2 regions of the Nicoliella sp. ESL1106 genome follow, and region 1 is predicted to be linked to the other one. Evidence: a T-box and tRNA genes for the amino acid it is inferred to sense, from the RefSeq annotation. Region 1 holds a T-box; the other holds one or more tRNA genes.
The links. A T-box is a leader RNA that pairs with one kind of tRNA and senses whether it is charged. The one in region 1 lies ahead of ACSVI6_RS05690 (valine--tRNA ligase), so its partner is inferred to be a tRNA-Val.

Region 1 (3,387 bases):
TGGCGGGGTCTGGTAATTCAGGCTTTTCCATGTCGCCTAAGTTCATGATAACGTAACGACTGGCGTTCCAGATCTTGTTGATGAAGTTCCAAGCGGATTCGATCTTAGCGTAACTGAACCGCACGTCTTGTCCTGCCGTAGAACCATTAGATAAGAACCACCGCAATGCATCGGCACCGTACTTATCGATCACGTCCATTGGATCGATCCCGTTACCAAGCGACTTACTCATCTTGCGGCCCTGTTCATCACGAATCAAACCGTGGAGTAAGACATCCTTGAACGGCCGACGACCGGTAAATTCAAGACTTTGGAAGATCATCCGAGAAACCCAGAAGAAGATGATGTCATAACCAGTAACTAACGTGTTGGTTGGGAAGTAACGCTTGAAGTCTGGGGAATCAGTGTCTGGCCAACCCATGGTTGAAAATGGCCACAATGCAGATGAGAACCACGTATCTAAGACATCCTTATCTTGTTCCCAGTTTTCGATATCCTTAGGTGCTTCTTCACCAACGTAGGTTTCACCAGTTTGCTTGTTATACCAAGCAGGAATCCGATGACCCCACCATAGTTGACGGGAGATAACCCAATCATGGATGTTGTCCATCCATTGTTCGAAGGTGTGTTCAAATCTTTCTGGCACGAAGTTGACCCGATCATCTGTTTCTTGATTCTTCAAAGCTTGTTCAGCAAGTGGTTTCATCTTAACGAACCACTGGGTCGAAAGACGGGATTCAACTTGGACCCCGGTTCTTTCAGAATGCCCAACAGCATGGACGATTGGGTCGACCTTTAGCATGTAGCCGCCAGCTTCCAAGTCATCAGTCATGGCCTTTCTAGCTTCGAATCTGTCCATGCCCTTGTACTTACCAGCATTTTCATTCATCGTAGCGTCTTCGTTCATCGTGTTGATCCGCTTCAAATCATGACGGTTACCAACGTTAAAGTCATTTGGGTCGTGGGCAGGAGTGATCTTCACCATCCCAGTTCCAAATTCCTTATCTACGTATTCATCGGCAATGATCGGAATTTCACGATCAACTAATGGCACTCGAATGTGCTTGCCAACGATGTCCTTGTAACGTTCGTCGGTTGGGTTAACGGCCACCGCAACGTCCCCAAACATCGTTTCAGGACGGGTGGTTGCAATTTCAATATAGTCCTTACCATTAAAATCAGTTCCGTCAGTGAATGGGTACTTAACGTGGTAGAAGGCCCCCTTGTCATCCTTATGGATAACTTCGATATCGGACAACGCAGTCCGCGCCTTTGGATCCCAGTTAATGATGTATTCACCACGGTAGATGAGCCCCTTCTTGTAGAGGGTCACGAACACCTTGCGCACGGCAGCTGATAGTCCATCATCTAATGTGAAGCGTTCCCGACTATAATCAAGGGAGAGGCCTAACTTACCCCATTGTTTCTTAATGGTGGCGGCATAGTCATCCTTCCATTCCCACACCTTTTCGATGAACTTTTCGCGTCCTAAGTCATATCTGGTGATGCCTTCGCTATTAAGCTTAGCTTCCACCTTCGCTTGGGTCGCAATTCCGGCATGGTCCATCCCTGGTAACCAAAGTGTGTCATAACCTAACATCCGCTTTTGGCGAATTAAAATATCTTGTAAAGTCGTATCCCAAGCATGGCCTAAATGCAGTTTTCCAGTAACATTAGGCGGCGGAATTACGATTGAGTATGGTTTTGCTTTTTGATCACCACTAGGTTTGAAGACATCTTCATCAAGCCATTCTTGGTATTGGCCATCTTCAACTGCATTATGGTCATACTTTGGTGGCATTTTAATATCCTTAGTCATAAAAAACACCTCATTTAATTTTAAATTTTGCAAACAAAAAAGCACTTCGTCGAATAGGACGAAGTGCTTCGCGGTACCACCTAAATTAAACCGATCAAATCGATTTCTCTCATGTGACAGCTTAACGGGGTCAACCGAATTTACCTACTAGGCTTCAGTAAATCAACTCCCAAGGTACCTTCATTTAAAATGGTGAAAACCCTCGCAACAATGCAGGTCTCTTTCTGGACACCAATTTAAATTACTCTCTTGTTCGCAGTATTTTACTTCTTGGTAACTATCATAATCAATCAGCGTCTAATCGTCAACTAATTTTATAATAATTCTGAAAATACATCTTGATTTTGGTTCAAGAATTCTTCGCCTGGCTTGATATCAGTGACCTTAATCCCAGCAATGGCCTTCTTGGTCAAAGCATCCACGTCAATATAGGTTTCATAATGACGGGTCTTTTCAAGGTCCGGCTTGGTTTTAGGCGAAGGCGGCGTAAAGATAGTACAACAATCTTCAAATGGCATGATTGAAAGATCGTAAGTACCAATTTTTTCAGCGATCCGAATAATTTCCGTCTTATCCATCGATACCAATGGACGTAACACGGGCAGGTTCGTAACGTCGTTAATAGCCATCATGCTTTCTAAGGTCTGGGAAGCTACTTGCCCTAATGATTCACCGGTAAAGACACCCTTGCAATGACGATTTCGGGTAATTTCAGAAGCAATCCTAAGCATCATCCGCCGTTGAATCGTCATCAAATAACTTTCTGGGACCTTTTCCTTCACCGTTTCTTGAACTTCCGTGAATGGCACTTCGATAAATTGGATATTACCACCGAACTTCGCAACTTGAGAAGTTAGTTCCTTGGCCTTTGCTAAGGCTTGGGGGCTAGTATATGGGGGGCTGAAGAAATGGATCATATCGACCTTGACCCCGCGCTTCATGGCTAGGTAGGTCGCCACTGGTGAATCGATTCCACCAGATAGCATCATTGTTGCTCGACCACCAGTTCCAACTGGTAGGCCTCCTGCACCCTTGATTGTTTCACTGGAGAGAAAGATTCCGTTCATCCGAATTTCCACTCGGATCTCAATGTCTGGTTGCTTCATCTTGGCCTTGATACCGTCAACGTTCTCGATGATGTAACCACCCATTTTATCGTTAATATCATAAGTATCTAGTGGATAGTTCTTGTCTTGTCTGATCGTGTTGATCTTAAAGGTCATGCCTGGTTGGTATTGGTCCTTGACCATTTGAAGAGCGACTTCTTTGGCATGGTCAATATCTTTATCCAACTTGATCGAAGGTGACAGGGTCTCAATTCCAAACACCCCTTCAAGCCGTTCAATTACCTTATCGTAATCCTCACCATGTAGATCCACGTGCAAGCGATCTTGTTGCGGATTAACATGGATATCCTTGAAATCATGCAACACATGGCGGATGTTCTTCCCTAGTTGCTTAATAAAGTCTTTTCGGTTCTTACCCTTGGTGGATAATTCACCGTATCTGACCATAATTTCACTATATTGCATTGGTACCTCCTTAGCTTAATTTGCTAAATTTCTTGT
Region 2 (3,387 bases), 500 kb from region 1:
TGTGGACGCAACTTATGTTGCGTGATAGGAGAGCGTTCTAAGGGCAATGAAGCCAGACCGTAAGGACTGGTGGAGCGCTTAGAAGTGAGAATGTCGGTATGAGTAGCGAAAGATCAGTGAGAATCTGATCCACCGAATGACTAAGGTTTCCTGGGGAAGGCTCGTCCTCCCAGGGTTAGTCGGGACCTAAGCCGAGGCCGAGAGGCGTAGGCGATGGATAACAGGTTGAGATTCCTGTACTAGTTAACTATGTTTGACCGATGGAAGGACGTAGGAGGCTAAACGTAGCATCCTGTTGGATATGGATGTTCAAGCACTAAGTCAGGTATTGAGTCAAATGCTTAATACCGCGTTGACAAGGTGTGATGAGGACCGAAATTTAGTAGGGAAGTCGTTGATGTCACACTACCGAGAAAAGTTTCTAGTTAGTAGTTAACTACCCGTACCGCAAACCGACACAGGTAGTCGAGGAGAGAATCCTAAGGTGAGCGAGTGAACTCTCGTTAAGGAACTCGGCAAAATGACCCCGTAACTTCGGGAGAAGGGGTGCTGCACTATGTGCAGCCGCAGTGAAAAAGCTCAGGCGACTGTTTATCAAAAACACAGGTTTCTGCAAAATCGTAAGATGAAGTATAGGGGCTGACGCCTGCCCGGTGCTGGAAGGTTAAGTGGATGAGTTAGCTTCGGCGAAGCCCAGAAACGAAGCCCCAGTAAACGGCGGCCGTAACTATAACGGTCCTAAGGTAGCGAAATTCCTTGTCGGGTAAGTTCCGACCCGCACGAAAGGCGTAACGATCTGAGCACTGTCTCAACGAGAGACTCGGTGAAATTGAGATACCTGTGAAGAAGCAGGTTACCCGCGACAGGACGGAAAGACCCCATGGAGCTTTACTGTAACTTGATATTGGGTGTTTGTATAGCTTGTACAGGATAGGTAGGAGCCATAGAAGTCGGGACGCTAGTCTCGATGGAGGCATTGGTGGGATACTACCCTCGCTGTATGAACACTCTAACCCGCACCACTGATCGTGGTGGGAGACAGTGTCTGGTTGGCAGTTTGACTGGGGCGGTCGCCTCCTAAACAGTAACGGAGGCGCCCAAAGGTTCCCTCAGAATGGTTGGAAATCATTCGACGAGTGTAAAGGCAGAAGGGAGCTTGACTGCGAGACATACAGGTCGAGCAGGGACGAAAGTCGGGCTTAGTGATCCGGTGGTACCGTATGGAAGGGCCATCGCTCAACGGATAAAAGCTACCCTGGGGATAACAGGCTTATCTCCCCCAAGAGTTCACATCGACGGGGAGGTTTGGCACCTCGATGTCGGCTCATCGCATCCTGGGGCTGTAGTTGGTCCCAAGGGTTGGGCTGTTCGCCCATTAAAGCGGTACGCGAGCTGGGTTCAGAACGTCGTGAGACAGTTCGGTCCCTATCCGTCGCGGGCGTAGGAAATTTGAGAGGAGCTGCTCTTAGTACGAGAGGACCGGAGTGGACATACCGCTGGTGTACCAGTTGTGCCGCCAGGCGCATCGCTGGGTAGCTATGTATGGATGAGATAAACGCTGAAAGCATCTAAGTGTGAAACCCACCTCGAGATGAGATTTCCCATTCCTTTATGGAAGTAAGACCCCTGAAAGATGATCAGGTAGATAGGCTGGAAGTGGAAGTGCAGTGATGCATGGAGCGGACCAGTACTAATTGGTCGAGGACTTAACCAAGTAAGGTTGTTCTCATGGAAGAATAAGATATTATCTAGTTTTGAGAGAACGAAGTTCTCACAGATAAATAGTGTGGTGATGATGGCCAGAAGGATACACCTGTTCCCATGTCGAACACAGAAGTTAAGCTTTTGAACGCCAAAAGTAGTTGGGGGATCGCCCCCTGCAAGGATAGGACGTTGCCACGCTTTATGGAGGATTAGCTCAGTTGGGAGAGCATCTGCCTTACAAGCAGGAGGTCACAGGTTCGAGCCCTGTATCCTCCATTCATGAAAATAATCATGTTTGGATTTATAAATATTTTTTAAAGGCTTTTATGCCGACTTAGCTCAGTTGGCAGAGCATCTGTCTTGTAAACAGGGGGTCGGAGGTTCGAATCCTCTAGTCGGCATTGCTGCGGAAGTAGTTCAGTGGTAGAACATCACCTTGCCATGGTGGGGGTCGCGGGTTCGAATCCCGTCTTCCGCTTTGCCAATTCATTATTATGCCGGGGTGGCGGAATTGGCAGACGCACAGGACTTAAAATCCTGCGGTTAGTGATAACCGTACCGGTTCGATCCCGGTCCTCGGCACTTTTGCACCCATAGCGCAACTGGATAGAGTGTCTGACTACGAATCAGAAGGTTGTAGGTTCGACTCCTACTGGGTGCATATATTCGGGAAGTAGCTCAGCTTGGTAGAGCACTTGGTTTGGGACCAAGGGGTCGCAGGTTCGAATCCTGTCTTCCCGATTGAATAAAATTTCAATAGTTTTATTTATAGATCGCGGTGTAGCTCAGCTGGCTAGAGCGTCCGGTTCATACCCGGGAGGTCGAGGGTTCGATTCCCCCTGCCGCGATAGTGACTTGGACCTTTAGCTCAGTTGGTTAGAGCCGACGGCTCATAACCGTCTGGTCGTAGGTTCGAGTCCTACAAGGTCCATTAAGACCTTTAGTTTTAACTTCAATATGGAGGATTACCCAAGTGGCTGAAGGGGGCGGTCTTGAAAACCGCTAGGCGTGTCAAAGCGCGCGAGGGTTCGAATCCCTCATCCTCCTTTTTTATTATCGCGGGATGGAGCAGTTCGGTAGCTCGTCGGGCTCATAACCCGAAGGTCGTTGGTTCAAATCCAGCTCCCGCAATTATGGTCCGTTGGTCCAGTTGGTTATGACGCCGCCCTGTCACGGCGGAGATCACGAGTTCGAGTCTCGTACGGACCGTTCCATATGGCTCGGTAGCTCAGTTGGTAGAGCAACGGATTGAAGCTCCGTGTGTCGGCAGTTCGATTCTGTCCCGCGCCATTTAAAATTAAATACCATATTATGCGGGTATAGTTTAGTGGTAAAACCATAGCCTTCCAAGCTATTGTCGCGAGTTCGATTCTCGTTACCCGCTTTATATGGGCCTATAGCTCAGTTGGTGAGAGCGCACGCCTGATAAGCGTGAGGTCGATGGTTCGAGTCCATTTAGGCCCATATGGAGAAGTACTCAAGTGGCTGAAGAGGTGCCCCTGCTAAGGGTATAGGTCGCGCAAGCGGCGCGAGAGTTCGAATCTCTCCTTCTCCATTTTATATGACCCGTTGGTCAAGTGGTTAAGACACTGCCCTTTCACGGCAGTAACATGGGTTCGAATCCCGTACGGGTCATTTTATATGACGACTAAAAATAAAATAATATTATCGCGGGATGGAGCA

Region 2: it encodes a tRNA-Val, which carries the amino acid that the T-box ahead of ACSVI6_RS05690 (valine--tRNA ligase) is inferred to sense. The anticodon was not compared.

The regions. Positions count from the first base shown of each region.
Region 1 covers NZ_CP196340.1:1,311,449-1,314,835, forward strand. Annotated here, with positions in the region: gene ACSVI6_RS05690 (valine--tRNA ligase) at 1-1,819, opposite strand, end outside; T-box leader at 1,871-2,085, opposite strand; gene thiI (tRNA uracil 4-sulfurtransferase ThiI) at 2,134-3,351, opposite strand; gene ACSVI6_RS05700 (cysteine desulfurase family protein) at 3,362-3,387, opposite strand, start outside.
Region 2 covers NZ_CP196340.1:809,351-812,737, forward strand. Annotated here, with positions in the region: rRNA gene ACSVI6_RS03370 (23S ribosomal RNA) at 1-1,714, shown strand, start outside; rRNA gene rrf (5S ribosomal RNA) at 1,786-1,902, shown strand; tRNA gene ACSVI6_RS03380 (tRNA-Val) at 1,908-1,980, shown strand; tRNA gene ACSVI6_RS03385 (tRNA-Thr) at 2,033-2,105, shown strand; tRNA gene ACSVI6_RS03390 (tRNA-Gly) at 2,111-2,182, shown strand; tRNA gene ACSVI6_RS03395 (tRNA-Leu) at 2,201-2,286, shown strand; tRNA gene ACSVI6_RS03400 (tRNA-Arg) at 2,292-2,365, shown strand; tRNA gene ACSVI6_RS03405 (tRNA-Pro) at 2,372-2,445, shown strand; tRNA gene ACSVI6_RS03410 (tRNA-Met) at 2,479-2,552, shown strand; tRNA gene ACSVI6_RS03415 (tRNA-Ile) at 2,562-2,635, shown strand; tRNA gene ACSVI6_RS03420 (tRNA-Ser) at 2,664-2,751, shown strand; tRNA gene ACSVI6_RS03425 (tRNA-Met) at 2,762-2,835, shown strand; tRNA gene ACSVI6_RS03430 (tRNA-Asp) at 2,840-2,913, shown strand; tRNA gene ACSVI6_RS03435 (tRNA-Phe) at 2,922-2,994, shown strand; tRNA gene ACSVI6_RS03440 (tRNA-Gly) at 3,018-3,088, shown strand; tRNA gene ACSVI6_RS03445 (tRNA-Ile) at 3,095-3,168, shown strand; tRNA gene ACSVI6_RS03450 (tRNA-Ser) at 3,172-3,259, shown strand; tRNA gene ACSVI6_RS03455 (tRNA-Glu) at 3,268-3,339, shown strand; tRNA gene ACSVI6_RS03460 (tRNA-Met) at 3,374-3,387, shown strand, end outside.